3 regions of the Pseudoduganella sp. SL102 genome follow, and region 3 is predicted to be linked to each of the others. Evidence: riboswitches for the same ligand, from Rfam matches in the RefSeq annotation. Region 3 holds a riboswitch; each other region holds the start of a gene.
The links. Region 3 has a riboswitch for cobalamin ahead of OU994_RS05545 (TonB-dependent receptor domain-containing protein). Riboswitches for the same ligand answer to the same signal wherever they lie in the genome.
Positions count from the first base shown of each region.

Region 1: linked by a shared signal. The riboswitch ahead of OU994_RS12150 (cobaltochelatase subunit CobN) and the one ahead of OU994_RS05545 (TonB-dependent receptor domain-containing protein) in region 3 are both predicted to bind cobalamin.
Region 2: linked by a shared signal. The riboswitch ahead of OU994_RS27760 (TonB-dependent receptor) and the one ahead of OU994_RS05545 (TonB-dependent receptor domain-containing protein) in region 3 are both predicted to bind cobalamin.

Region 1 covers NZ_CP115554.1:2,837,890-2,847,448, reverse strand. The annotation lists gene OU994_RS12150 (cobaltochelatase subunit CobN) at 1-2,922, opposite strand, end outside; cobalamin riboswitch at 2,998-3,222, opposite strand; gene OU994_RS12145 (DUF3526 domain-containing protein) at 3,248-4,609, opposite strand; gene OU994_RS12140 (DUF3526 domain-containing protein) at 4,606-6,084, opposite strand; gene OU994_RS12135 (ABC transporter ATP-binding protein) at 6,081-6,821, opposite strand; gene OU994_RS12130 (EAL domain-containing protein) at 7,140-9,269, shown strand.
Region 2 covers NZ_CP115554.1:6,561,230-6,570,788, reverse strand. The annotation lists gene OU994_RS27785 (S41 family peptidase) at 1-583, shown strand, start outside; gene OU994_RS27780 (DUF4136 domain-containing protein) at 685-1,341, opposite strand; gene pepN (aminopeptidase N) at 1,533-4,166, shown strand; gene OU994_RS27770 (class 1 fructose-bisphosphatase) at 4,194-5,204, shown strand; tRNA gene OU994_RS27765 (tRNA-Thr) at 5,351-5,426, shown strand; cobalamin riboswitch at 5,883-6,107, shown strand; gene OU994_RS27760 (TonB-dependent receptor) at 6,307-8,340, shown strand; gene OU994_RS27755 (PEP-CTERM sorting domain-containing protein) at 8,786-9,559, shown strand, end outside.
Region 3 covers NZ_CP115554.1:1,306,232-1,315,790, forward strand. The annotation lists gene cobD (threonine-phosphate decarboxylase CobD) at 1-463, opposite strand, end outside; gene OU994_RS05515 (CobD/CbiB family cobalamin biosynthesis protein) at 456-1,409, opposite strand; gene cobU (bifunctional adenosylcobinamide kinase/adenosylcobinamide-phosphate guanylyltransferase) at 1,403-1,960, opposite strand; gene OU994_RS05525 (cobyrinate a,c-diamide synthase) at 1,957-3,246, opposite strand; gene cobO (cob(I)yrinic acid a,c-diamide adenosyltransferase) at 3,246-3,866, opposite strand; gene OU994_RS05535 (ABC transporter ATP-binding protein) at 3,863-4,636, opposite strand; gene OU994_RS05540 (iron ABC transporter permease) at 4,654-5,676, opposite strand; gene OU994_RS05545 (TonB-dependent receptor domain-containing protein) at 5,772-7,610, opposite strand; cobalamin riboswitch at 7,685-7,921, opposite strand; gene OU994_RS05550 (histidine phosphatase family protein) at 8,020-8,565, opposite strand; gene OU994_RS05555 (adenosylcobinamide-GDP ribazoletransferase) at 8,586-9,350, opposite strand; gene cobT (nicotinate-nucleotide--dimethylbenzimidazole phosphoribosyltransferase) at 9,353-9,559, opposite strand, start outside.

The sequences.
Region 1 (9,559 bases), 1.5 Mb from region 3:
GGTGACGATGCCGCGCGCATTCCACACCGGTTCCGCGCCCATCATGGCCAGCGCGAACGCCACCATCACGCCTTCGTCGCGGACCGCGTCGGACGCCCACAGGATGATGCCTTCGCTGCCGGCTGTCGCGTTCTTGCCGCCCCGGACGATCGCCTTGCCGGCCAGGTCGGCACCCAGCTGGTAGCCCAGCTTCGTGGGCAGGATATCGCCATCGACCGCATGGAAATTGCGCCCCGTCGGCAGCGCCTCCGGGGAGCGCAGCGGATCGTTGCCCTTGCCCGGCTCGATGTAGCGGCCATCCAGCCCCGCCAGCAGCGCCTGCATTTCCAGGCGCGGCGACTCGACCAGGTTCGCGGCCACTTCCGCGGGGACTTCCCGCCCGTCGATGCCGCCCTTCCTCATCGACGCCAGCATCAGGTCGATCGACGCCTGCTTCCAGGGCCGGCCGAAGATGTGCAGGCCATGCGGCATGAACTTTTCCTGAAGCTTGGTGAGATAGTGGCCGATCTCGTGGGCCAGCAGGTCGTCGTCGGCCGCGTCGTAGCCGATGCCGCGCACGGCCAGCACGTCCGCCATCGACGCTTCCAGCTCCGCCTTCAGGTTCAGCGCCACCACGCGTTCGCGCATCAGGCGCGCCGCCTGCATCTTCAGCGATTCCGAGCTGGCCGCCTCGTAGCTTTCCACCACCTGGCGCAGCGCCAGCAGGTCGTCGTACAGCGGCGTGCTGGCCAGTGGCGGCGTCAGGTGGTCGACGATCACGGCCAGCCCGCGCCGCTTGGCCTGCGTGCCTTCGCCGACCCCGTCGACGATGTACGGGTAGATGCCTGGCAGGTCGCCGGCGATCAGGCTCGGGTAATCGTCGCTGGCCAGGCCGACCGCTTTCCCGGGCAGGAATTCATAGGTGGAATGGCGCCCCACGTGCACCAGGGCGTCGGCCCTGAAACGGTCGCGCACCCAGTGATAGAAGCCGAGGTACTGGTGCGGCGGCGTGATGCTGGTGTTCGCATGCAGCAGTTCCTCGTCCACTTCCCAGCCGCGCGGCGGCTGCGGGCCGATGAACACATTGCCGAACACCAGGCCCGGCACCAGCATCCGGCCCTGGTCGACCATGATCCTGCCGGGCGCGGCGCCCCACCCTTTCAGGCCCTCGATGCCATAGCCGGCGACCTTGCGGTTGAGTGCATCCAGCCCGGCGCAGCGGCGCGCCGCCCGCACGTCGAGGCAGGCGCGGTAACCCTCGCCCAGCGCTTCGAGGTCGCGCATCGCCGCCTCGCGCCGCGGGTGATCGGCGCCTTCCACGAGATGCTGCAATTCCTTGACGATCACGTCGACCTGCTTGCGGCCCAGCAGCCATTCGCCGGCCTTCTCCGCGTCCAGTACGTCCGCATGCAGGCGGCCCAGCAGGCCGCTGGTCATCTCACGCTGCACCCGCGGCGACAGGGTGGCGAACCATGCCGCATAGTCCGCCGCGCTCACGGTGTTCACCGTGCCAGCCAGCTCGCGCAGCGCGCCGCGGTCTTCCGGCAGGTTGACGCCCTGCGCCATGATCCGGTCGAGCAGCGCCTCGGGCGACGCGGGCAGCTCGCCCACCGTATAGCCGGCGTCCTTCAGCGCATGGAGCATGTCGAACAGCGAAGCCGGCACGTCCAGGTTGTCGGCGCCGATGTTCTGGCGGCCCGGCGGGTGGTTGTAGTAGATCAGCGCCACGCGCTTGTCGCGGTTCGGCTTGTCGCGCAGCGCCAGCCAGCGGTTGACGCGCGCCGCCAGCCGCGCCGCCTCGGCATCGAGCATGACCGGCGGACGGTTCTCGATGCCGGTCAGCCGGTCGCGCTGCGCCTGGCCCAGGGCGGCCACCACGATCGGCTGGCCGATGCCCTGCAATTCCGGCAGCGCCACGCGGTACTGCACCGAATCGGGCGGCAGGCCGTCCGGCGACAGGCGCCACTGCAGCGCCGTGCGGTCGGACAGCCGGATCCCCTTGAACACGGGAATATCGAGGCGCTTCAGCGCTTCGGCGACGGCTTCGCGCCCCTCGGCCGCGCCGACCACGAAATCCTGCAGCACCACCAGTGCCGCCGGCCGGGCCGGCGCAACCAGCTCGGGCAGGCGTTCCAGCGCCTCGCGCGACGCGCCGCCCCAGCGCGTGAGCACCTGCACGCACGGCTGGCCGCCGGCCTCGATGCGCGCGCACACGGCGGCCGGCACGGCCGCATCCATGTTCGACAGGTCCAGCACCACCACGGCCGGCCGTGCCGTCAAGCCCAGCTGCGCGCCATGGCCCCAGGCTGCCGCGTCGGCCAGTTCGCGCCGGCCCACGCGCACGCGCAGCGTCGGTTCCGCCTGTGCGCTGGCCAGCGGCGTGGCCGGGTGCAGCCGGTGGCCGAACAGCGCCGCGGTATTGCCGACACCGCCGGCCTGCCAAAGCCGGCGCGCGGCCAGCCAATGCGGTGCGGCAGGATGCGCCTGCGCGGCCCGCAGCGCGGCGGGCGACGGTTTTTCCGCCGACAGGTCGCGCAGCGTATCGGCAGGGAAATCGCGCAGCGCGCCATGGCCATCGCGGGTCATCAGGCTGAGGCTGGCCTCGCCGTTGAAGGCCAGCACCGCCGTGCGCGGTTTCGCATGGCGGGCCAGCGCGGTCTTCAGGCGGTGGGCCGGATCGCCGAACAGCGACACGGCCAGGATGGTATCGGCGCCGCCGACCAGCCGCGCCATGTCGCGCTCGCCCAGCGCCATCCATTGCGCCGGGGTGCGCAAGTCGATACGGTCTTGCGGATGCAGGGCCAGGTGGCGGTGCGCCGCCTCGATCGCGACGGGCGCGGCGCGCTCGGTGACGATGCCGAACAGCACGGCGGCCTGGCCGCGCGCGCAGGCCAGGATGCACAGCAGCGCGGCCAGGGCGCGCACGAGTGGGGAAATGCTCAATTGATCCGACCGGTCCGGCCGTGCCCGCGAGGGCCGGCCATGAATACGCAACAGGCCGGCCCACACCCCGGGATCCGGCACATCATTGCAAACGGCCGGTCTTCTGGCTTGCCGTCATTCTGGCCGGTGCGTGCCTTCCCGTGTCGTGTCTCGACACAGTGGCGGTGGCGCCGGTTCGTCAGGCTTACAGCAGCGGGGGCTGCGCCGGACTGGCGGAGGATGGTCATCCCGCGCGTCACCGGCTTCCCGTTTCACCCTCCGGCCGGCTGGCAGGAAGGCACCGTTTGCTCAAGCGCCGGATTCTACATGCAAGGCTGCCGCTTTGTCACATCCGCAAGCGGCCCAGCCGCCACAGGCCCGCCAGCTGCACGGCCCCCGCCAGCACGAACAGGGCAAGCAGGGCGGCCAGGCCATCCCGGCCGGGCATCCCGTCCGGCACGCGCGGCACGAACCCGGGCTGCCTGGCGAAATCGGCCGTGCCGAACGGGCGGTCGTTGAACAGGTAGGGATAGTAGAACGTGCGGATCTGCCGGTGGAACGCCGCGATCGCGTCCTGGTACGCCAGTTGCGCCGGCAGGTCCGTGCCGGCGAGCCGGTGCAGCACGGCCTGCGCGCCCACGCCCGGCAGCAGCCAGCCGAGCCGGCCCGTCCATGCCTGCCGCGCCAGCAGTCCGCCGCGATAGTCGCGCGCCGCGCCGGCCACGCTCTCGTCGCCCACCTGGTGGAAGGCGAAGTACCACTTCCAGTGGAACCTGCCCGGTACGGCGGTGTGGTCCTTCCATTCCGGATGGCTGGCAACGAACTTGCGCATGGTTTCTTCGCGCGGCAGTTCCCAGGCGCCATGCACGACCTGACGCTGGGCCAGCATCAGGTCGACGCCCTGGTGCACGGGGATCGCCCGGATCAGCGCCACGTTGGCCAGTGCCGGCAGCACCAGCGTGAGCACGGCCCAGGCTCCCATCAGCACGGTGGCGTTGGTCACGGAGCGCCAGTGCAGCGAGGCGACCAGCAGCGACAGGCCGGTCCAGAAGGCCAGGCAGGCCGCCGTCACCGCCAGCACGATGCCGGTCGCCACGATGCCGGTGCCGGACAATGCCGCGCCCACGCACGCCGGCGCGGCCAGGCAGGCGAACAGCAACGCATAGCGCAAGCCGGCGCGGCGCCGCCACAGCCGCCCCGCGTCGGGCATCGCCAGCAGGAGCCGCAGCCGGCCCGTCTGCCGCTCGCCCGACACCAGGTCGTGCAGCAGCGCGATCGCGAACAGCGGCGCCAGGTAGATCAGCACGAAGGCGAAGTCGAAGCGGCCCGGCAGCGCCACTTCCGGATTGAACGTCTCGCCTTCGTAGAGCTGGGCCTGCAATCCCAGCGCGCGGATGCGCAGGACGTACGGCGCCACGTCGCGCAGGCCCAGCGCCAGGAACGCCGCGGCCGATGGCGGATCCCATGTGTTGTAGAACGTGTAGTAGGCCGGATTGCCGGCATCCTTGCTGTCCGGGTAGCGCGCCGCCAGCGCGGCCACGTCCTGTTCATGCAGCGGCGCCAGGCGGGCGATGGTCTGCCGCTGGCGTTCGACTTCCCGCATGCCCGACCAGACAGCCAGCGCGGACAGCAGCAACAGCAGCAGCAAGGCGCAGGCGGACAGCCGCGAGCGCAGCACCAGCCGCATTTCGTGGGCAAGCCAGTTCATCGCGCGATCCTCCCCAGCCGGCCCGCCAGCACCCAGGCCAGCGTGCCCAGTGCGGCCAGCCACAGGGCCAGCACGCCGGCCGCCGGAGCCACGCGCCGCAGCGTGGTGGCCACCGGCGCCGCTTCATACTGGAATTCCGGGAACTCCCGCCAATGGTCTCGCGACACGCGGTTATCCTTGCTCCGGTCGATGTCGTCGGCATAGGCCAGCCGCTCCACCTGGATGCGGTTCAGGCCCTGGATCAGCGCGTAGCGATAGCGCTCGCCCTGCTCCAGGAACGAACGGTAGCTGGCCAGGTCGGTCCCGGCCGCCGCCATCGACAGGCGCCGCAGCGCCAGCGCCGGGCTGGCCCAGCCGAAGGCATCGATGATCTCGCCCTGCCGTTCCTGCCGGTCGAACGCGGCCGCGGCGTAGCGGTCGAACAGCTCGCTCGACTTGCGCTCCCCTTCCATGCCCACCAGGCCCTTGAAGTTGACCGGCAGGTCTTCGATGCGCGTCACGCCATATTGCTTCAGCAGCCTGTCGCGGAAGGAGGTGAATGCCGGATCGTTCGGGTTGTGCGAATCGCCCAGCGCCAGGTATTCGCGCTGCACGTGGATGGCGTCCTCGAAACGGGTCGGCAGCGCCACCGCGTGGTTGGCCATGTCGGGCACCCAGCGCGGCAGCAGGATCACGATCACGGCCCATGCCGTCAGCAGCACCAGCAGCGCATCGCGCCCGCGCGCCACGCACATCGACACCAGCACCACGCCGAGGACCCACAGCAGCAGCCAGCCGGTGTAGCCGGCGGCCAGCGCCACGGCCAGCGGCCAGGGCGCGTGGCCGTCCAGCGCGAACCAGACCAGCGCGGCCAGCGCGGGCAGCAGCACCAGCCCGGCGAATCCGCCCAGCGCCAGCAGCTTGCCCAGCACCAGTTGCCGGCTGCGCACGCCCTGCGCGAGCAGCACGCGCAAGGTGCCCGACTCGCGTTCGCGCGCCACGGCCGCATGCCCGAAGAACACCAGCAGCAGCGGCGCCAGCACCTGCAGCACGAACGCCGGCGTCAGCTGCCCGAAGCGCAGCAGCAGCGAGGTTTGCCGCACGTCGCCGAAATTGGCGCTGTTCTGCCGGTGCCCTTCGAGGAACAGCGTGTTGCCCGTGAAGCCGTCGATACCCGGATCGAACGCGGCCAGCGGATTGACGGGCCGGAACACGAAGTGCCCGTAATGCACCATGCGGTGCGGGTGCCGGTCCGGCTGGGCCTCGAATTCATCGTTGGCCTGCGCCTGGTAGCGGGCGCGCTCCGCATCGGCCGCGCGCCGGTGCTCGTGCGCGGTCAGCGCCGCCACCAGCATCAGGACCGTCAGCAGCGCGATGCCGGCCACCGCGGCCCGGTCGCGGAACAATGCGCGCCATTCCTCGCGTGCGATGCGTGCGATGACGTTCCGGGTCGCAACCGTGGCCGCGCCGGTTGCGGCGCCCAGCACGGCGCTCATGCCGCCTGGCCGCCGTAGCGGCGGTGCAGCGCGCGCACGTCGAAGCGGTCGGCACCGGCCGCGCCCACTTCTTCGAGCAGGCAGCCGGCGTCGAGGAAGCCGATGCGGTCGGCCACGTCGGCGGCGCTGAGCAGGTCGTGCGTCACCATCAGCACGGCCACGCCCTGTTCGCGCAGCACGCCCAGCAGGCGGTTGAACTCGGCCGTGGCCTGCGGGTCCAGGCCCGAGGTGGGCTCGTCCAGCAGCAGCGCCGGCACCCGCCGGGCCAGCGCCAGGGCGATCGCCACCTTCTGCCGCATGCCCTTTGAAAAGCCCGCCACGCGGCGGTCGTACGCCGCCGCCGCCAGCCCGGCCGCCGCCAGCGCCGCGTCGATCGCGCCGGGATCGCCGCCCTGCCCCGCCAGGTCGAGCAGGTAAGCCACGTTCTCGCGCGCGGTGAGGTGTTCGTACAGCGCCACGTTCTCCGGGATGTAGGCCAGGTGGCGCCGCGCTTCATCCGGTTGCGTGACCGGATCGATGCCGTGCACCCGCACCCGCCCGGCGCTCGGCGTGACGAACCCCAGGAACAGGCTCAGTGTCGTGGTCTTGCCGGCGCCGTTGGCGCCGAGCAGCGCATAGATTTCGCCGGCGCGGATGTGCAGGTCGAGCCGCTGCAGGATGGTTTTGCCGCCATAGCCTGCGACGACCGCCGTGGCGTCGAGCACGTGGCCGCCGCCGTGGATGCTTGCGATATTCAAACGATGTTCCTTTCGATTGCGGAGGGGGACCGACGATGCATCGGCGACAAGACCCGGTCGATCATTCACGATGATCGCTCAAGATGATAATTCATTATCATTCTCGTTGCCAATCTGTTCAGGCAAATTTGCAACTGTCGAGGACAACTGGTTGTTTCCTGATAGCATTAACTAAGGTATAGTCTGCCTGCACTGGACAGGCCCGGTCCGGTGCCGTTCACGCCGCCGGCCGCGCCTGTTCTTCCTCACGTACTCACTCATGTACTCACTCATGTACTTCCTCATGTACTCCCTCATGTACTCCTTCATGTGAACGCGATGACTGCCCCATCTTCCGATCTGATCTACCGCCTGCTGGTGCAGAGCGTGGTCGACTACGCGATCTACCTGCTCGATACCGACGGCAATGTCGTCAACTGGAATGCCGGCGCCGAGCGCGCCAAGGGTTACCGGGCGGACGAGATCGTGGGCCGCAACTTCGCCGTGTTCTACAGCGAAGCGGACCGCGCGGCGGGGCTGCCGCAGAAGGCGCTGGCCACGGCCCGCGCCGAATCGCGCTTCGAGGCCGAAGGCTGGCGCCTGCGCAAGGATGGCACGCGGTTCTGGACCAACGTGGTGATCGACGCCATCCATGACGACGACGGCAAGCTGGTCGGCTTCGCCAAGATCACGCGCGACATCACCGAACGGCACCAGCAGCAGCTGAGACTGGTCGAAGCCAAGGAACTGGCCGAGCAGTACAGCCAGCAGATGGCGACGGTGTCGCACTTCCTCGATTCGGTGATCTCGAACATGCCGGACAGCGTGCTGGCACTGGCCACCGGTGCAAAGGGCGATGACGGCGCGGGCGCGAACCGCCATGAAATCCTGCTGGCCAACGGCCATGCGCGCCACTTGTTCGCCACCGATGGCGCCGACATCAAGGGCCGCCTGGTACGCGATTGCCTCGGCGCGGAGGTGGCGGAGTACATCGAGCGCCTGGCCGCGATGCCGCCCGACGGCCATGCGCCGTCCGACGACAGCCTGGTGCAGACACCGCTCGGCCCGCGCACGCTGCGCAGCCGCACGGCGCTGGGCAGCCGGCCCGATGGCAGTGGCGACTACCTGCTCGTCATCACCGAGGACGTCACCGATGAACTGGCGGCCTATGCGCAGATCCACCACATGGCGCAGCACGACGGCCTCACCAACCTGCCCAACCGCACCTTCTTCCACCAGCGCCTGGAAGCGGCGATCCGCGACAGCAACGAGGACGGCACCCACGCGGCCATCCTGTGCCTGGACCTGGACAACTTCAAGAACATCAACGACGCCTTCGGGCACGGCTTCGGCGACAAGATCCTGCTGATGCTGGCCGGCCGCCTGAAGAAATGCCTGCGCGAACACGATACGCTGGCGCGCCTGGGCGGCGACGAATTCGCCGTGGTGCTGCCGCGCGTGCGGCGGGTCGACGAGGCGCAGCACGCGGCGCGGCGGCTGATCGACGCCGTGGCGCCGCCCTTCGCGATCGACGGCCACAGTTTCACCGTCGGCCTGTCGATCGGCATCGCGGTGTCGTCGCAGGAAGGCAGCAGCGCCGAACAGCTGCTGCGCTTCGGCGACATGGCGCTGTACGAAGCCAAGCGCAATGGCCGCAACCGCTACGAACTGTTCCACCCCGACCTGGAGGCCGCCTCGCGCGTGCGGCGGCAGATGGAAATCGACCTGCGCCGCGCGCTGCACCGGGGCGAGCTGCAGATGCACTACCAGCCGATCATCGAAAAGGAAGGCTGCCGCATTTCCGGCTACGAGGCGCTGATCCGCTGGCAGCATCCCGTGAAGGGCCAGGTGCCGCCGATGGAATTCATCCCGCTTGCCGAGGAAACGGGATTGATCCACGAACTGGGCGCGCGGGCGCTGAACCTGGCCTGCCAGGAAGCGGCGACGTGGACCAATGGCGCGACCGTGGCGGTGAACCTGTCGCCCGTGCAGTTCAAGAACAGCGAACTGGTGAAGGCGGTCGCGCTGGCGCTCGAGGATGCCGGCTTGCCGGCGCGGCGGCTGGAGCTGGAAATCACCGAGTCCGTGCTGCTGGCCAATACCGAAGGCAATATCCGCACGCTGCAAGCCCTGAAGGACCTGGGCGTGCGCATCTCGCTGGATGATTTCGGCACCGGCTATTCGTCGCTGAGCTACCTGCGCTCCTTCCCGTTCGACAAGATCAAGATCGACAAGTCCTTCGTGCGCGACATGGGCGAAAGCCGCGAGGCGATGGCCATCATCCGCGCCATCACCGGCCTGTCCAGCAGCCTGCTGATCGAGATCACCGCCGAGGGGGTCGAGACGGAGGAACAGTTCCGGCAGCTGCAGGTGGAAGGCTGTTCGCATTTCCAGGGCTACCTGTTCGGGCGGCCGGTGGCCGCCGAGCACCGGGTCGAGGAACTGGACGCCCGCGCCACCGCGCAGTAAGGCCTGCGCCAGGGGCGGGCATCCGCACCGCGCTGGTGCACGACCCGTCAGTAGGTAATGCGACTTAATTGAGCCCACCCCAAATGCAAATTCCGGGGTCAGACCCGGCTGGTCTCGTATCTTGAGCATACCGACAATTCAGTGGATACTTCCGCTGCAGTTCCGGCCAGGCAAGGTCACACCGCTCGGGATTAAGGCTTCGAGCCTGTGGGTCAGATAGGTGGCCTTGCCTGTTTTTTCATTGAAGTCCGTACGGTATCTTGGGACGGCGTTCTTACGCTAAGCCCGCA
Region 2 (9,559 bases), 2.2 Mb from region 3:
ACGGAGCCTTGCCCAGGCGCGTACGGCCAGCGAGCGCGTGTGGTACCGGGCGACGCCGGACAATATCGCCCACTTCAGGTCCATCGTCGAGACGTTCACCGCCAAGAAGGAACCGGCGATCGCGGCCTGGGCAGCCGCGCTGGAAGCGGGCATGCGCGCGGCGCTGGCGGCCGGCAAGCCGTATTACGTCGCCAACGAGGATGCCCCGCCGGCACAGCCGAACCCGCAGGCGGACCGGCCGGGCGATCCGCCGGCCTTCACGCGGCCGGTGTACGTGATCGTGCCGGGCAACTGCGCCAGTGCGTGCCTGGACGCGATCGATTACTTCAAGCTGTTTCCGAACACCAGGCTGATCGGCGCGCCCAGCTCGGCCGATTCGACCTATATGGAAGTGCGCTCGCAGGAGTTGCCGGGCGGCCTCGCCCGCGTGATCGTGCCTGTCAAGCTGTATGTCAACCGGCCGCGCGGCAACGGCGAATTCTACCGCCCGGACATCGCCGTGACCGCCCTGCAGTGGACTACCGCCGAGTTCCAGGCCGTGGTCGAGCGCGATCTCGCATCTGCTGGCGCGCTCGTAAAATAAACAGGGACGGAGCTGTTTCCAGGAAATTTCCTTAGAAACAGGCAGTCCGGCGTCCCGGTCCGTCCCATTTTCCCTGGACCTTATCGGCGCGGAACGCCGTTCTACTGCAGCTCGAGATCGATCTGCTTCGCCTTGCCGCTCTCGCCCGGGAAGCCGGTGAACGCGCTCTGCACCAGCAGCGGCATCACCGAAGGCGTCGATTGCCGCCGGCTGGTGTTCTGCACCGTCACGTCGTACAGCTTCTTGCCGGTATTGTCGGCGATCGAGACATTCAGCTTGCGCTCGTAGTTGTGCCGGATGACTTCGCGGTACTCGGTCGGGCCGAACATCCATGGATCGTAGTACGGCCGGAACGCCCAGTGGCGATAGCGGTAGCGCGACGGATAGAAGCCGCCGCGGTACGGCCAGGCGCCGTACATGCTCCAGTACGGCCCGGCGCCGGTCCAGAACGGATCGTAGGCCTGCAGCACGCGGGTCGGCCGGTCGATGGTCGAAAATGCCATGTCGACACGCAGCCTGGCCTGCTCGGGCGCGCCGGCCTGGGCGAAGCCCAGCTTCGACAGCTCGTTGGCCACCAGGCCCTGGTAGCTGCGGTATTCCAGCGTGTCCTCGCTCGGCGCGGGCGTATCGAACACGTAGGTTTTCTCCTGCAGCTGGGCCGGCCACTCGTGGAACACCGTGACGTCGCTGCGGATGGTGGTTGCGCACCCGCCGAGCAGCAGGGTGCCGGCTGCGACAAGGATGGCGAAGAATTTCATGATCTACTCCCAGAAAAAGGTATTTCCCCACGGTTAGTGTATGACTGGTCCGCTTGCACCACTCGATTATTACAGAATGTTACGGCAGCACGGAAAGCTGAAACGTTCGGCGCCGTTCCGGCAGCAAATCGCCGTACGAAAGCCAGGGTGTTGGTAAAATGATCTTTTGTCCGCAACAAAGGTGAAGGCCCATGAGAACCGACAGCCCGCAGACGATTTACCGCAAGGATTACACACCGCCCAGCTACCTCGTTGAAACGGTGGAACTGGGTTTCGATCTAGACCCCGCCCGCACGATCGTCGCCAACCGGATCACGCTCCGCCACAATCCCGACAGCAAGGGCCGCGATATCGTCCTGCATGGCGAGGACATCGAACTGGTGGCGCTGAGGCTGAACGGTACCGAACTGAACCCAGGCCAGTACATATTGGGGACGAACACGCTGACCATCAAGAAGGCGCCGTTGAATGTCGTGCTGGAGATCGAAACCACCTGCGCGCCGGAAAAGAACACCACGCTTTCCGGGCTGTATGTCTCGAACGGCAGCTTCTACACGCAATGCGAGGCGGAAGGTTTCCGCCGCATCACGTATTTCCCCGACCGGCCGGACGTGATGGCCGTGTTCACCGTGATGCTGCGCGCCGACAAGGAAAAGTACCCGGTACTGCTGTCGAACGGCAACCTGGTGGAAGCGGGCGACCTCGACGACGGCCGCCATTACGCCAAGTGGGAAGACCCGTTCAAGAAGCCGTCGTACCTGTTCGCCCTGGTGGCCGCGAAACTGGTCTGCCAGGAAGAAACCTTCAGGCTGGCCGATGGCCGCGATGCGCTGCTGCAGGTATGGGTCGAGGAGGGCAATCTCGACAAGACCGACTACGCCATGCAGTCGCTGAAGAATTCGATCCGCTGGGACGAAGAGCGCTGGGGCCTCGAGCTCGACCTGGACCGCTTCATGATCGTCGCCGTCGGCGATTTCAACATGGGCGCGATGGAAAACAAGGGCCTGAACATCTTCAACACCAAGTTCGTGCTGGCCAATCCGGCCACCGCCACGGACGTCGACTATGCCGGCATCGAAGCCGTGGTCGGCCATGAATACTTCCACAACTGGACCGGCAACCGGGTCACGTGCCGCGACTGGTTCCAGCTGTCGCTGAAGGAAGGCCTGACCGTGTTCCGCGACCAGGAATTCTCGGCCGACATGATCGGCACGGCCAGCGGCCGCGCCGTCACCCGCATCGACCAGGTGCGCACGCTGCGCCAGGCCCAGTACCCGGAAGACGCCGGCCCGATGGCGCACCCGGTGCGCCCGGATTCGTTCGTGGAAATTAACAATTTCTACACGGTGACCGTGTATGAAAAGGGTGCCGAAGTGGTGCGCATGTACCAGACCCTGCTGGGCCGCGAAGGCTTCCGCAAGGGCATGGACCTGTACTTCCAGCGCCATGACGAACAGGCTGTCACGTGCGACGATTTCCGCGCCGCGATGGCGTCCGCCAGCGGCCGCGACCTCACGCAGTTCGAGCGCTGGTACAGCCAGGCCGGCACGCCGGTCGTCACCGCCAGCGGCGAGTACGATGCCGCCGCGCACCGCTATGTGCTGACGCTGGCGCAACGCTGCCCGCCGACCCCCGGCCAGCCGGAAAAGCTGCCGTTCCATATTCCCGTGGCCGTCGGCCTGCTGGACGGCGGCGGCCGCGACATGCCGCTGAACCCGGACGGCGACACCACGGTGGTGCTGGAACTGACCGAGGGGAAGCAGGAATTCACCTTCGACGGCATTTCGGAAGCGCCCACGCCATCGCTGCTGCGCGATTTCTCGGCCCCCGTGATCCTCGAATACCCGTACACGGACGACGAACTGCTGCACCTGTTCCGCCATGACAGCGACCCGGTAAACCGCTGGGAAGCCGGGCAGCGCCTGGCCATGGCGCGCCTGCTCAAGCTGACCGCCGCCGTGCAGGCGGGCGAAGTGCTCGACCTGGACTACACCTTCGTGTCGGCGCAGCGCGCGCTGCTGCTCGACAGCACGCTGGAAGCGGCGTTCCGCGAGCAGGCGCTGATCCTGCCATCCGAATCCGTGATCGCGGACCAGATGGAAGTGGTCGACCCGCAGGCGATCCACCACGCCCGCCAGTTCATGCGCAGGACCATCGCCGTCATGCTGCGCAGCGAACTGTTGAACGCCATCGCGGCCAACCAGACGCCGGGCGACTACAGCCCGGACGCCGTCTCGGCCGGCAAGCGCGGCCTGAAGAACCTGTCGCTGGCCTACCTGCTGGCCGCGCCGGACGCCTTCACGCTCGACCTGGCGCGCCGCCAGTTCAACGAAGCGACCAACATGACCGACCGCGCGTCGGCGCTGACGGCGCTGATCCACAGCGGCGCGGATGTCGAAGCGCAGCTGCAGGCGTTCTACGACCAGTTCAAGGGCGAGGCGCTGGTGGTCGACAAGTGGTTCGCCATGCAGGCCAGCGCGCCGACCACCACCGTGGCGCGCGTGCGCGAGCTGATGGGACACCCGGCCTTCACGCTGCGCACGCCGAACCGCGCGCGCAGCCTGCTGTTCAGCTTTACCAACAACAACCCGTCGCAATTCCACGCGAAGGATGGCAGCGGCTATGAATTCTGGGCCGAGCACGTGGTCAAGCTCGACGCGCTGAACCCGCAGGTGGCGGCCCGCTTCGCGCGCGGCATGGACCGCTGGCGCCGCTATGCGCCCGAGCTGCAGGCGCACATGCGCCGCGCACTGGAACGGGTGGCCGGCGCGCCGAAGCTGTCGAACGACGTGATGGAAGTGGTGTCGAAGGCATTGGCCAACTAAAGAATTATCTACAAACCAAGGGAATCCATGAAACGTATCAGCCTTACCCAACACCTCGTCGAGGAACAGCGCCAGCACCACAATATCCCGGCCGAACTGCGCCTGCTGATCGAAGTGGTCTCGCGTGCCTGCAAGACCATCGCCCACTCGGTGGGCAAGGGCGCCCTCGGTGACGTGCTGGGCGCGCTCGAAAGCGAGAACGTGCAGGGCGAAGTGCAGAAAAAGCTCGACGTCATCTCGAACGAGATCCTGCTCGAAGCGAACGAGTGGGGCGGCCACCTGGCCGCGATGGCATCCGAAGAGATGGAGACCATCCACCTGATCCCGAACCGCTATCCGAAGGGCGAATACATGCTGGTGTTCGATCCGCTGGACGGCTCGTCGAACATCGACGTCAACGTGTCGATCGGCACCATCTTCTCGGTGATCAAGGCGCCGGAAGGCATGGCCACGCCGACCGAAACGGATTTCCTGCAGCCGGGCAGCAAGCAGGTCGCCGCCGGCTACGCGGTGTACGGCCCGCAGACGATGCTGGTGCTGACCACCGGGAACGGCGTGAACTGCTTCACGCTGGACCGCGAGATGGGTTCGTGGGTGCTCACGCAGCGCAACATGCAGATTCCGCCGACGACCCGGGAATTCGCCATCAACATGTCGAACCAGCGCCACTGGCAGCCGCCGGTGCAGCGCTACATTGGCGAACTGCTGGCCGGCAGCACGGGCCCGCGCGGCGCCGACTTCAACATGCGCTGGATCGCCTCGATGGTGGCCGACGTGCACCGCATCCTCAACCGCGGCGGCATCTTCATGTACCCGGCGGATGTGCGCGACCCCAGCAAGCCAGGCAAGCTGCGCCTGATGTACGAAGCCAACCCGATGGCCTTCATCGTCGAGCAGGCCGGCGGCATGGCCACCGACGGCAAGCACCGCATCCTGGACATCCAGCCGACCACGCTGCACCAGCGCGTGCCTGTGTTCCTGGGCTCGCGCGATGAAGTGGCGGTGGTCACCGGCTATCACCACGAAGGTACGGCGTAATCTTTCGGCACAAGAATTTCGAAAAGAGACCCTAGTCAACTGTAAAAACCGTTGCTATAATGTGGCCTCTTTCGCAGCGCTTCATGTGCAGCGGAAGACAGGTTAAACAAGTAGTACAGCATCTAGTACAGATTTCTACAGGTTTAGCCGCTGTAGCTCAGTCGGTAGAGCAGCGCATTCGTAATGCGAAGGTCACCAGTTCGATTCCGGTCAGCGGCACCAAGATTGGCAGTAAAACAAAGGGTTGCACGATTTTTCGTGCAGCCCTTTTGTTTTTTCGACGGCTCATGATCAAGTACCGCCATGTAACCCGGCATGACCCATGCTGCCTGTTTCCCGGCTCGAATCATCGCTTGTCCTGGCTTGCTCCGCGTCGGTCCAGGTAGTGCCATCGTCGACTGCGACGTCGAATCCATCTTCATTTGGCGCATGGCGGGTCGACCCGTGGCCAGGCAGGCACTGGCCTGCTCGACGCCGCAGCCCGGCGCTGTTCATGATCTCCGCAAGGCGCGATTCAATCGCAGCAGCTGACGCACCATGTGCGGCAACCCGCATTCCGCTCCCTCCGCCCAATGGTGCCGAGGCATCAAGGATCAATTTCACATCCAAGGGACAGCTCTTACTGCGCAGTGCGTGTCCGTACCTGGCAATGACAGGCGCCCGGGCTTGGCTGTAGAATCCTGCGCTTGTGTGAACGGTGTCCTGCCATCGACCGATGGCAGGGTTAAACGGGAAGCCGGTGACGCGCGGATATCCATCCCCGCCACTCCGGCGCAGCCCCCGCTGCTGTAAGCCTGACGAACCGGTTCAACGCCACTGCATCTGGTCACGCCAGCGCGGGAAGGCAGGAACCGGGAAGGATGAGGGCGAGCCAGAAGACCGGCCGGTCACGATGCATGTGCAAAACCCGGGGAGTGGTTTTGCCTGTTGGCGGTTCGTTTGTTTTCCAGTCTGGCGGTAACGACGCGTGACGTTGCGTGCTTCGTGCGTTCGCGCGCTTGGCCAGAAACGTGCCGTGATTGCTTCGCGTCGCCGGGCATGGCCTTTTTGTATTGCTTGAATATTAATTTTGCCGCGATCCGTCCCCATGAAAATCCCTCCGATGAACACCCGGCTCCTGCCCGTCGTGCTTGCCGTCCTGTCGTTTTCCGCCCATGCGGACGATCCACCCTTCCAGCGCGTGCTGGTCGATGGTTCGCGCATCAGCCAGCTCGGCGAAGCCGATTCCGCTGCCGCGGGCACGGTGACGCAGAGCCAGTTGCAGGCCCGCACCACCTACCGGCCCGGCGAACTGCTGGAAGCCACGCCGGGGCTGGTGGTAAGCCAGCACAGCGGGGAGGGCAAGGCCAACCAGTTCTACCTGCGTGGCTTCAACCTCGATCACGGCACCGACCTGCGCACGACTGTCGACGGCATGCCCGTCAACCAGCGCAGCCATGCCCACGGGCAGGGCTGGACGGACCTGAACTTCGTGATCCCGGAACTGGCCGGGCGGCTCGACTTCAAGAAAGGCCCGTATTCGGCCACATCGGGCGATTTCTCTTCCGCTGGCGCCACCGAACTCACCTACGTGAATCGGCTCACGTCCGGCATTGCCAATTTCACCGCTGGCCAGAACGGCTATGGCCGCGCGATGATCGCCGGTTCGCCTGAAGTCGGCAATGGCAACCTGCTGTACGGACTGGAGACGATGCACAACGATGGCCCCTTCACGCGCGGCGACGACTATCGCAAGGTGAACGGGGTGCTGCGCTACAGCGAAGGCTTCGAGAACAATGGCTACTCGGTTACCGCAATGGCGTACCGCGCCAAGTGGAACGCCACCGACCAGATCCCGCAGCGCGCCGTCGACAGCGGTACGCTGGGCCGCTTCGATGCGATCGACCCTGCCGATGGCGGCAGCGCGCACCGCTACAGCCTGTCCGGCAAATGGCAGCGCAGCGACGATGACACCAGCGCCAGGATATCCGCATATGTGATCGCGAACCGCCTGGAACTGTTTTCGAATTTCACCTACTTCCTGGACGATCCAGTCAATGGCGACCAGTTCGCGCAGCCGGACCGGCGCGTGACGTCCGGCTTCGACGCCAGCTATTCCTGGCATCACCATCGGGGCGGCATGACGTCGACCACCACGGTCGGTCTCACCGCGCAGAACGACAACATCCACAACGGCCTGTACCACACGAAGGCACGCCAGGTGATCGGCACCACGCGTGAAGACCATATCGTCGAGACCAGCGGGGCGCTGTACGTGGAAAACCAGACCCGGTGGAATCCCGCGTTCCGCACGGTAGCGGGACTGCGGGCGGACCGTTATCGATTCGACGTCCACGGCGACAATGCGGCCAATGCCGGCACCGCCAACGACAATATCCTGTCGCCGAGTGCCGGCTTGATCTTCGGACCATGGGCGCGGACCGAGTTCTATGTCAATGCCGGCACTGGCTTCCACAGCAACGACGCGCGCGGCACCGTGATCGCGGTCGATCCGAAGACGGGCGAGCAGGCCGATCGCGTCACGCCGCTGGCCCGCACGCGGGGCCTGGACCTGGGCGTGCGTACCGAATGGGTGCAGGGCCTGCAATCGTCGCTGTCGCTGTACCGCCTCGACATGGATTCCGAACTGCTGTTCGTGGGCGACGCCGGCACGACCGAGGCGGGGCGCCCGAGCCGCCGCTACGGCATTGAGTTCTCCAACTACTACAAGCCGGTGAAATGGCTGTCGCTGGACGCGGATATCGCCTATGCGCGGGCACGCTTCCGCGACCAGGATCCGGCAGGCGACCGGATTCCGGGCGCGGTCGAGGGTGTGGCCCAGTTCGCCGCGACGGTAACGCCGGCCGGGCCATGGTCCGGTGCCCTGCGCCTGCGCTGGTTCGGCCCGCGCCCGCTGATCGAAGATAACAGCGTGCGCTCCAGGGCGACGACGACGCTGAACGGCCGCATTGGCTACCGGATCGGCAAGGCGACCCAGATCGAGCTCGAAGCATTCAACCTGGCCAACCGGAGCGCATCGGCGATCGACTATTTCTATGAGTCGCGGCTGTCTGGCGAGGCGGAGCCGGCCGAAGACATCCACTTCCATCCGATCGAGTCGCGTTCGTTCCGGGTGTCGCTGACGCACCGGTTCTGAATCGCCGCTGTCGCCGTGGGCGAGGCTGCGCGCGAAGGATGACCACGGAAGGGAATCAGCCGATGTGGCGTTCCGGGAAGCCGCCAGGTCCGATGTCGCGGCAGCGGCTGTCGCACGAACGACCTGGCCTTGGGGCGGGTGACCAGACTTTATTCAGCGCGGATTCAGGCCCTTCAAAGGACTTTCAGGCCGCTCGATCCGATAATCTTCGAACATCGAGCCCCGCCGCCAACGTCGTGCCACCCCGGCCGTGCTGATCCTCGGTGGTACTCGCGACAGCACACCCAGCGGACAGCAGGTGTTCGGCGCAACTTGCCCGGCGCCGGCGCTGCGACGGCAGCACCCCATGCGGCATGTCACGTTACTGCTCAAACCGAAGGGGTTCGCCATGCACCCGTCTTCCTGCCTGCATTCCGTCCAGACTTGCGCACGGCGGCTTGCGCCGTTGCTGCTTTCCCTGGCCATCAGCGAGGCCTATGCGGTTGAAACGACCGGTGCGCCCGGCACGCCCGGCACTCCCGGGGCGGTCCCTGGCGCGGCCGGCACGGCGGGAGGACCCGGCCAGCCCACGGTGGCGGTCGCCGGCCCGGACAACAGCCCTGTCAATACGGCCAACGCCACGGGCGGCGCCGGTGGCCAGGGCGGCGATGGCGCTGCCGGCAACGCAGGGCAGGATGGTGGCGCTGCCGGGGCCGGCGGTGCAGGCGGCGCCGCAAGCGCGACTGCGGCGGCACAGCCCGTCTCTGGCGCCGCGACGGCGAATGCCGGGGCCATCGGCGGGAACGGTGGCGCCGCCGGCATCCCTGGTGCCGGTGGCACGGGTGCGGCGGCGGGTGCCGGCGCGGCGGGCGGCAACGGCGGCGACGCCAGTGCGCTGGCCGATGCCCAGGGGCAGGGCGATGGCGATGCGGTGGCGCAAGCGATGGCCATCGGTGGCGATGGCGGCAGCGCGTCGGGCGCCGGTATCGCCGGGCTGGCCGGCGCGGCGACGGCAGCGGCCAGCGGCAGCGGTGCCGGGGCCACCGTGAACATCGCGGCGGAAGCGGTCGGCGGCAAGGGCGGGAACGGTGCCGCCGGCGGGCAGGCCACGGCCAGCGCGACCGGCAGCTCGGCCGGCTCGGGCGACAGCCTGTTGTCGGTCGCGGTCACCCAGCGCGGCGGCGCGGGCGGCGGCGTGCCCGGCACCGGATCGGGCAACGGCGGCGCGGGCGCGGCCTCC
Region 3 (9,559 bases):
TGCGCGCCGCGAGCGTATCCGCCCAGCGCAGCAAGTCTTCCCTCGGCACTGTCGCGCCGGTGGGATTGTTGGGATTGCAGACGACGACTACATCGCTGTGCTCGACCGCGTCGCCGAGTTCGGGGTAGGGGACCAGCCGGGCGGTATGGCCATGGCGCGACCAGTGATGCGCGTGCTCCGCATACGACGGCGCCGAGACGGCGATGCGTGAGGGTGCACGCAGCCGCGGCAACGCCTGGATGGCCGCCTGGGTGCCGGCCACCGCCAGCATGCGTGGCGCGCCGTAATATCGGCAGGCGGCCGCCACCAGCGCTTCGTCCCGCTCGGGCAGGCGATGCCACGCGTTGCCCGGCAAGTCCGGCACCGGATACCAGTGCGGGTTCAGGCCGGCCGACAGGTCCAGCCAGTCGGCATGGCCGTACAGCCGGCTTGCATCGCGCAGGTTGCCACCATGTTCAGGCATGCCGCACCCCCAGTGCCATCACGGTCGCTGCACCAAGCCACGAGACTGCGAGCCACAGCAGCGTGGTGCGCCAGACGAGGCGCCACGCACGCTCGATGTCGGCCGCGGTCGCCGGCACGCCCCGGCCCAGCGGCGGCCGCTGTTCGATCTCGCCGTCATAGCGCGCCGCGCCACCCAGTGCCAGGCCGAGGGCCCCGGCGCCGCTGGACATCACGGGGCCGGCGTTCGGGCTGCTCCCCGCCGGCGCCTGCTCGCGCCAGCAACGCCATGCCGTGCGCCTGCCCGCCGCACCCGGCGCAAGCAGCACATACGAGAGGGCGGTCAGCCGTGCCGGGATGTAGTTCAGCGCATCGTCGATCCGCGCCGCGACACGGCCGAAATACAGGAAGCGCGCATTCCGGTAACCCCACATCGCATCGAGCGTGTTCGCCAGGCGGAACAGCAGCGCGCCCGGACCGCCGGCCACGGCAAACCAGAACAGGGTGCCGAACACGGCATCGTTGCCGTTCTCCAGCAGCGACTCGGCGCTGGCCTTGGCCAGGTCCGCTTCGTTCGCGTCGAACGTGTCGCGGCTGACGATGCGGCCCGTCAGTTCGCGTGCCGCCGGCAAGTCGCCGCGGCAGAGGGCATTGGCGATCGGCAGGTTATGGTCGCGCAGGCTGCGCAAGCCGATGCAGAAGTACAGCATGGCCGCGTGGGCCAGCACTCCCGCCACGCCACACAGCCACATGGCCAGTGCCGTCAGCGGCAGCACGGCCAGTATCCAGCCAGCCGCGCCGCGCAGCAAACGTCCGCCACCGTTGTTCAGGCGGCGCTCGAGCGCGCTGGCGACATTGCCGAAACCGACCAGTGGATGAAAGCGCCTCGCCTCGCCCAGCAGCAGGTCGAGCACCACGCCGGCCGCCAGCAGCAAGGCAACCGCCGGCCACGACAGCCCGCTCAGCATGCGGCACCCTTCAGCACCAGCGGCAGGCCGGCGGCGACGAAGACGACGTTGTCGCAAGCCGCCGCGATCGCCTGGTTCAGCCGGCCCGCTTCGTCGACGAAGGCGCGCGTGACGGCACCGAACGGCACGATGCCCATGCCCACTTCGTTCGACACGAAGACCACATCGCCAGCGCCGCTGTCCAGCTGCGCCAGCAGGGCGGCGCGTTCGTCGTGGAAGCGCCGCGGCAAGGCGATCGCGCCCACCTCGGGATAGTCGGTAGCGTCGGCGAACAGCAGGTTGGTGAGCCACAGCGTCAGGCAGTCGACCAGCACCAGCCGGTGCGGCGCACGCCACTGTTCCAGTACCGCCGCCAGCGCGAGCGGCTCCTCGACCGTGGTCCAGTGGGCCGGCCGGTCCGCGCGGTGCGCCGCGATCCGCCGCGCCATCTCGGCATCGCCGGCGCAGGCCGTGGCCACGTAGACGATTTCTTTGCCCGACCGCGCGGCAAGCCGCTCGGCATGCGCGCTCTTCCCGGAGCGTGCGCCACCCAGAACCAATGTGCGGCTCACGGTGCGGCCCTCGACAGCAGGGCCGCCGCCGCTTCCGGATTCGACGGGAAATAGCCGTGGAAGTACGACGCCGTCAGCGAACCGATCCGGTAGACCGCTTCGCCCCGCACGCCGGACGGGTTCTTGCTCGTGTATTCCATCACGGGAGCCGCCGACTCCAGCCGCGAATAATGGAACGTATGGCCGCGCAGCGTGCCTTGCGGTGTCGGCATGGCTTGCGGCCCGAGGCCGGCCAGCCGCTTTTGCACGACCACGTGGCCCGGCAGCAGCCCGGCCATCGGCCACGCGCCGGCGCCGTCGTCCAGCGTGTCGGCCAGCGCCATCATGCCGCCGCATTCCGCCAGGATCGGTATGCCATCCGCGTGGGCGGCCCGGATCGAGGCGCGCCAGATGCCCGCTTCGGCCAGGCGCGGCGCATGCAGCTCCGGATAGCCGCCCGGCAGGTACACGGCATCGGCCCCCTGCGGCACCGGTTCGTCGGCCAGCGGCGAGAAATACACGATGTCGGCGCCGAGCCGGCGCATCACTTCCAGGTTGGCCGCGTACACGAACACGAACGCCGCATCGCGCGCGATGGCCACGGTCTTGCCGGCCAGCGTGGCCGGTACCGGCGCCTCGGGCGCGGGTGCGTCGAAGTGCACGGGAGGCAGTGCGTTCCATGCGGCCTCGTCGAACACCAGCTGGTCGGCCAGTTCGTCGAGGATCGCGTCCACTTCATCCACTTCGTCCGGCAGCACCAGGCCCAGGTGCCGCTCCGGCAGCGAGCGGCCCTGCTTGGGCAGGGTGGCGAACAGCGGAATGTCGCGCAGGGAGGTTTTTACCATCGCGGCGTGGCCCGCGCTGCCGACGCGGTTGGCGATCACGCCGGCCATCGCCACCGGCCCGTAGTCGCGCAAGCCGTGCACCAGCGCACCGGCCGTTTGCGCCATCGCGCCCGCATCGATCACGGCCAGCACGGGCACGCCGAACTCGCGCGCCAGGTCGGCCGCCGACGGCGTGCCGTCATACAGGCCCATTACGCCTTCGATCAGGATATCGTCCACTTCCGTTGCCGCCTGCGCCAGCAGCCGATGGCAGCGTTCACGGCCGACCATCCACAGGTCCAGCGATTCGACCGGCCCGCCGCTGGCGCGGCCCAGCACCATCGGGTCGATGAAATCCGGGCCGCACTTGAAGACGCGCACGCGGCTGCCGGCCCGCACCAGCTTGCGGGCCAGTGCCGCGGTCACCGTCGTCTTGCCCTGGCCGGATGCCACGGCGGCGATCAGTACCGCGCGGGCGCCCATCACCACTCCGTTCCGGCCTGGGCCGCGATGCCGGCCTTGAACGCGTGCTTGACCACGTTCATTTCCGTGACGGTGTCGGCGATCTCGATCAGCTCGGGCGGCGCGCCGCGGCCGGTGATGACCACGTGCTGCATCGACGGGCGCTCCAGCAGGTCGGCGATCACGTTTTCCACATCCAGGTAGCGGTACTTCAGCGCGATGTTCAATTCGTCGAGCACCACCATGCCGATCGCGGGATCGGCGAGGAAGCGCTTCGCCTGTTCCCACGCCTCGGCGGCCTTGGCGATGTCGCGTTCGCGGTTCTGGGTTTCCCACGTATAGCCTTCGCCCATCGCATGGAAGCTCACTTCCTCGGGGAAGCGGCGCAGGAACTGTTCTTCGCCCGTGGCCATCGCGCCCTTGATGAATTGCACGATGCCCACCTTCATGCCGTGGCCGAGCGCGCGGATGGCCATGCCGAAGCCGCTCGAACTCTTGCCCTTGCCATTGCCGGTATTGACGATGATGATGCCGATCTGCTTGTCGGCGGCGGCGATCTTCGCATCGATGATCGCTTTCTTGCGTTCCATCCGCGCGCGGTGACGCTCGTTCAATGCCGCGGTATCGTCGGGAGTGGTCATGCGGTAGCCTCTCTGGGAATGAAGATCGTGCGGGCGCCGTGGCGCACCGTCTCGATCGGATGGTGCAGGTAGTCGGAAAGGATGTCGGCCTGCATCACGTCGCCGCGCGGGCCGGCCAGCCAGCGGCCGTCGCCCATCAGCAGGAGCGCATGCGTCGAGATGCCGTATGCCAGGTTCAGGTCGTGGCCGATCATCACGATGGTCTTGCCCTGTTCGCGGCACAGTTTCGCCAGAAGGCCCATCACGCTGACCTGGTGCGCCAGGTCGAGCGCGTTGGCAGGCTCGTCGAGCAGCAGCAGCGGGGTATCCTGGGCCAGCAGCGCGGCGATCGCCACGCGCTGGCGCTCGCCGCCGGAGAGCGTGCGCACGTCGCGCGAAGCGAGGTCCGCCACTTCCATCGCGGCCAGCATGCGCAGGGCGATCGCGTGGTCGTCGCTGTCCTCCCAATACCGCTTGCCGTGATAAGGGTGGCGGGCCGACAGCACCGTTTCCAGCACGGAGTAGGCAAAGGCGTCGCTGCGCGACTGGGCCAGGAAGGCACGCTCGCGCGCCAGCGCTTCCAGCGGCCAGTCGCCGAGCGCGCGGCCGTGCAGCAGCACGCGGCCGCCATCCGGCTCGCGCAGCCCGGCCAGTGTGCGCAACAGCGTGCTCTTGCCGGCGCCATTGCGGCCGATCACGCTCCAGCATTCGCCGGCCCCGACATGCAAATCCAGTTTGTCGGCCAGCAGGCGGGCGCCGATCGCCAGGCGCAGATCCTCGGTGGAGATCATGGTTGCGGCGGCGTTCGTCATTTGCGCAACCGGTGCAGTTGATACAGGAACACGGGCGTGCCGATCAGCGCGGTCACCACGCCCACCGGCAACTGCTGCGGCGCGATCACGGTGCGCGCCAGCGTATCGGCCAGCACCAGGTAGGCGCCGCCGGCCAGCGTGGCGGCCGGGATCAGCACGCGGTGGTCCGGCCCGAAGGCGAAGCGGCAGGCGTGAGGCACGATCAGACCCACGAAACCGATGCTGCCGGCGGTGGTGACCGCGCTGGCCGTCAGCAGTCCGGAACAGAAGAACAGGCCCTTGCGCAGCGGGCCGACGCGGATGCCGAGCGTGCTGGCCGCTTCGGCATGCAGGGCCAATACATTCATCGAGCGGGCGGTACGCAGCGCGAAGGCCAGGCCGGCGACCAGCACGAGCCACGGCAGCCAGCGCACCGGCGCGCCGGACAGGTCGCCGATCATCCAGAACACCATGCTGCGCAGCCGGCTGTCGGGGGCGATCGACAGCATCAGCATGATCAGCGCCGCGCAGCCGGCCGAGAGGATCGTGCCGGTCAACAGCAGCAGGGCGGTACCGCCCTCGGCGGCGCTGCCGCCGCGCATGTCGCGCCGCGCCAGCAGGTACAGCAGCATGGAGATGGCTACCGCGCCGATGAAGGCGGCCGCATCGACCATCCATGCGGCGCACATCAGCATCAGCGCCAGCAGGGCGCCGACCGCGGAGCCGGCCGAGATGCCCAGCACGTAGGGGTCGGCAAGGGGATTGCGCAGCAGGGTCTGCATCATGACCCCGGCCAGGGCCAGCGTGGCGCCGGTAACGAAGGCGGTCAGTGCGCGGCTGGCGCGCAGGTCGAGCAGGGTGGCGGCCAGCGTATCGGCGCGGCCGTGAATGAGTTCTTGCAGCGCGCCGGGCAGGTCGGCGAGCGGGATGGCGACGGAGCCCGTGACGCCCGCGAACAGCAGGCTGGCGATCGACGCCAGCAGCAATCCGGCGGTGACGATGCCGGTGCGGTAACGCAGGTGGGCGGAGAGTGGATGCATGTTCTGCCTGGAGAAAAGCGCCGGGCGCATTGGCGCGCCCGGCAGCTTAGCATTACTGGGACTTTACTACTCGGGCTTCACTACCCGGGCTTCGATTACTTGAAGCCGTAGCGGAGGGCTGCGAACACGTTCGAGCCGCCGGTCTGGTAGTAGCGGGCCAGCTCGTACTTCCTGTCGCCCACGTTGTTCCAGCGGACCAGCGCCGACCAGTCCTGGTTGAAGCGGTACGTGGCGTACAGGTTCACCACGCCGTAGCCGGGCAGGCGGTTGCGGTTGACCGCGTCGTCGAAACGGTCCGACGACGCTTGCAGTTCCACGCCGCCGCGCACGGCGCCCATGTCGTACTCGGCCACGAAGCTGGCGTGGCGCTTGGCACGGCGCTGCAGGCGCTTGCCGGTGGTTTCGTCCTGCGGATCCTGGATATCGGCATTGGCGACCAGCAGCAGCTTGCCCATCTGGCGCTCGGCCGACAGCGACAGGCCTTCCAGCAGCGCCTTGTTGATGTTGTAGGCGCAGCCGTACTGGTAGCCGGGATACGGGCACGGCGAAGTGTTCAGCAGCAGGTTGTCCAGCTTGTTGCGGTAGTACACCGCGGCCAGTTTCTGGGTGCCGTCGTCGTAGCGCAGGCCCGCTTCCGTATTGCGGCCTTCCTCGGGGCGATTTTCCTTGTTGCCATAGCCCGGGTAATACAGCTCGTTATAGGACGGAGCACGGAAGCTGGTGGCGAAGCTGGCCTCGGCGCGCAGGGCGCTGGTGATGCGGTAGCCGTAGCCGACCGAGCCGGTGGTCTTCGAACCGTATTCCGAGTTGTCGTCGTGGCGCACGCCCACGCTGGCCAGGTGCGCACCGCGCTTCAGGCTGTAGTTGGCCGCGAACGCATTGTTGTGGCGCGTGCGGTTCAGCGCCGCGGTGGAACCGTCGACTTCTTCCTTGCGGTGTTCATACAGCACCTGCAGGTTGTCGCTGCCGATGCGGAAATCGTTCTGGAAGGTGAAGGTGCTGGTCGTGGTATCGATCTGGCTGGAACCGAACGGGCCGACGTCGTAGAACGAGCCGGACTTGTCGCGCGATTGCGAAGCCTGCACCAGCATGGTCCAGAAGGGCAGGAACTGGTTGCGCGAGTAGACCCCCACGTTGCTGACCGTTTGCGTGCTGTAGGCATCGAAGGTGGCGCTGTCGTAGTCGGACTCGGTATCGGTATACAGGAACATCGCGCCCAGCTCATGGCCGGGCGCCAGCTTGTAGGCCACCTGGCCGGCCGCGCCCTTGCGATCGTAGCCGTCGTCGTCCGGGTCGAAGTTGGCGCTGGGCCGGCGCGTGGCCGAGAAGCCGTCGGACCGTTCCTTCGAGACGGAGAACGCGTAGCTCAGCTGGTCCGTGCCGCCGGAAATGGCCGCATCGGCCGCGAAGGTCCTGTCGCTGCCGCCACCGACCGACGCCGAGATCGCCGGAGCGCCTTCGCCTTTTTTCGTGAACAGCTGGATCACGCCGCCGATGGCGTCGGCTCCGTACAGCGTGGACAGCGGGCCGTAGACGATCTCGATGCGCTCGATGGCCGACAGGGGAATGCCGTTCCAGCTGGCCGAGCCGGTCGATGCCGAAGCGATGCGGATGCCGTCTACCAGCACCACGCTCTGGTTGCCGTTGGCACCGCGGATGAACACGTTCGACGCCGCGCCGGGGCCGCCGTTACGGGTGACTTCGATGCCGCGCTGGCGCTGCAGCAGTTCGGTAATGGAGCCGGCCCCGGAGTTGGCGATCTGTTCGGCATTGATCGTGACGGTGTCGCTGATTACTTCGCTGGCCAGTTGCGGCGTGCGGGTGGCGGTGACGATGATGGAATCGATGGCAGTGGCCTGGGCGTGTACGGCCGGCGCGGCAATGGCGAGCGCCAGCGACGCGAGCGCCGCCTGGGATGCAACAGGAGAGGTCATGGCAAATCTTTGTAAAGTGGAGCAACCGGCCAACGTCCCCGCAGGCCGGATTGAACAGAGCCGCTCCGCAACGGGGCGGCTCCACCTGGTTTGGCCGGTATCCGGGCTGGCAGGCATCACGGTCCGGCCTTCCCATGCAATTGCACAGTGGCTGTCGCGGACCGCTGCCGCGCTGCGATTGCTCGCGCGCGGCAGCCTGCTTACCGTTGCGGGGGCAGCATACGTTGGCCGATCAGGAGACCTGGCTGCGTATTTCCCGTTTAACTGCGCTCGAGGACTCGAGCGCGGGCACCAAAACCGCGCAATTATAAGGTATGGAGCAAATATCAAGCACGTACGAAGTATGTACAAAGCACGTACCAGGCACGTACCAGGCACGTACCAGGCAGGGATCGAGCGCTTGCAGGCATCACGAAAACACCAGCCGGACAACTTCGCCGTAGCCGATGCGGTGCGGCCGGGACGCCGCGGCAAGCGCCGCCTGCTCCAGCGGCGCGCCATCGGCCAGCGTGGCGGCCAGGCGCATGGTGCCGGCATGGCAGACCACGATGGCGCGCGCGCTGCCATGCCGGCGGATCCTGGCCAGTGCGGCGGCCACGCGGCGCGCCACGTCGAGCACGGATTCGCCGCCGCCGGGGCGGTCATGCAGCAGGTCGGCCGCCCAGGCATCGACCTGCGCGCGGGGGATATCGTTCCAGTTGCGGCCTTCCCAGTCGCCAAAATCCATTTCAGCCAGGTCGGCGTCGTACAGCACGGCGGGCGACAGCAGGCTGGCGAGGGCGGCGCAACGGCGCAGCGGGCTGGAAAACACCGGGGCGTCTCCCGGCAGCCCCAGGTCGCGCAGCGCCGCATGCACGCGCGCCAGCTCATCGGGATCCACCGGCAGGTCGCTGCGGCCATAGCAGATGCCTTCGGCCGCGGCCGGACGAGGGTGGCGCACGAGAGTTAATTTCATCTGCGTGAGTTCCATTTGTGTCAGCCCCACCGCGCCAGCACGCACACATAGAAGGCGATTTCCGCCAGCTGCTGGACGGCCCCCAGGCCATCGCCGGTGTAGCCGCCGAGGCGTTGCCGCAGCTTGCGGGCGAACCACAGCGTGACGAGCACCATCGCGCCGGTGCCGATGGCGATGGCGCGCCAGTCCAGCCAGCCCAGCGCCGTTGCCGCCAGCACGGCGGGAACGCAGCAGGCGGCGGCGATGGCGAATTCGGGGCCCGTCATCTGCTGGGCCATCGGCTTGGCCTTGCCTTCGGCACGCGCGTATGCCATGCGCCAGATCAGGCTTGCCGCCATCAGGCGGGACAGCGGATGGGCGATGCACAGGGCGGCCACCGTGGCCAGCGGGGGCAGGTGGGACAACGCGGCGCATTTCACCGCCAGCATCAGGAGGATGCCGATCGCGCCATAGGCACCGATCCGTGAATCCTTCATGATCTCCAGCGCACGCTCGCGCGTCATGCCGCCGCCCAGGCCGTCGCAGGTGTCGGCAAAGCCGTCTTCGTGGAATGCTCCCGTGAGATAGATGCCAGCCGCGGTGGACAGCAGCACGGCAACGGCCGGCGGCAGTACCATCGCGGCGGCCCAGTAGATGGCCGCGGCGATGGCGCCGACCACCAGGCCGACGAGCGGGAAGTAGCGCGACGCATGGTGCAGCCAGTGCGGCTCGAAGCCGACCCACGCCGGGATCGGCAGCCGTGTGAAGAATTGCAGCGCGATGAAGAACAGCCGCAGCTGCAGCATGGTCAGTGCTTCCCGCTGACCTGGGCCGATGCGAACGTGGCCATGCGGTTCAGGAAGTTGACGGCGGCATGGACCAGCGGCAGCGCCAGTGCGCTGCCGGTGCCTTCGCCCAGGCGCAGGTCCAGTTGCAGCAGCGGCTTGCCGCCCAGCGTTTCAAGGAGCTGGCGGTGGCCGTTTTCGTTCGAGCAATGGGAGAACACGCAATAGTC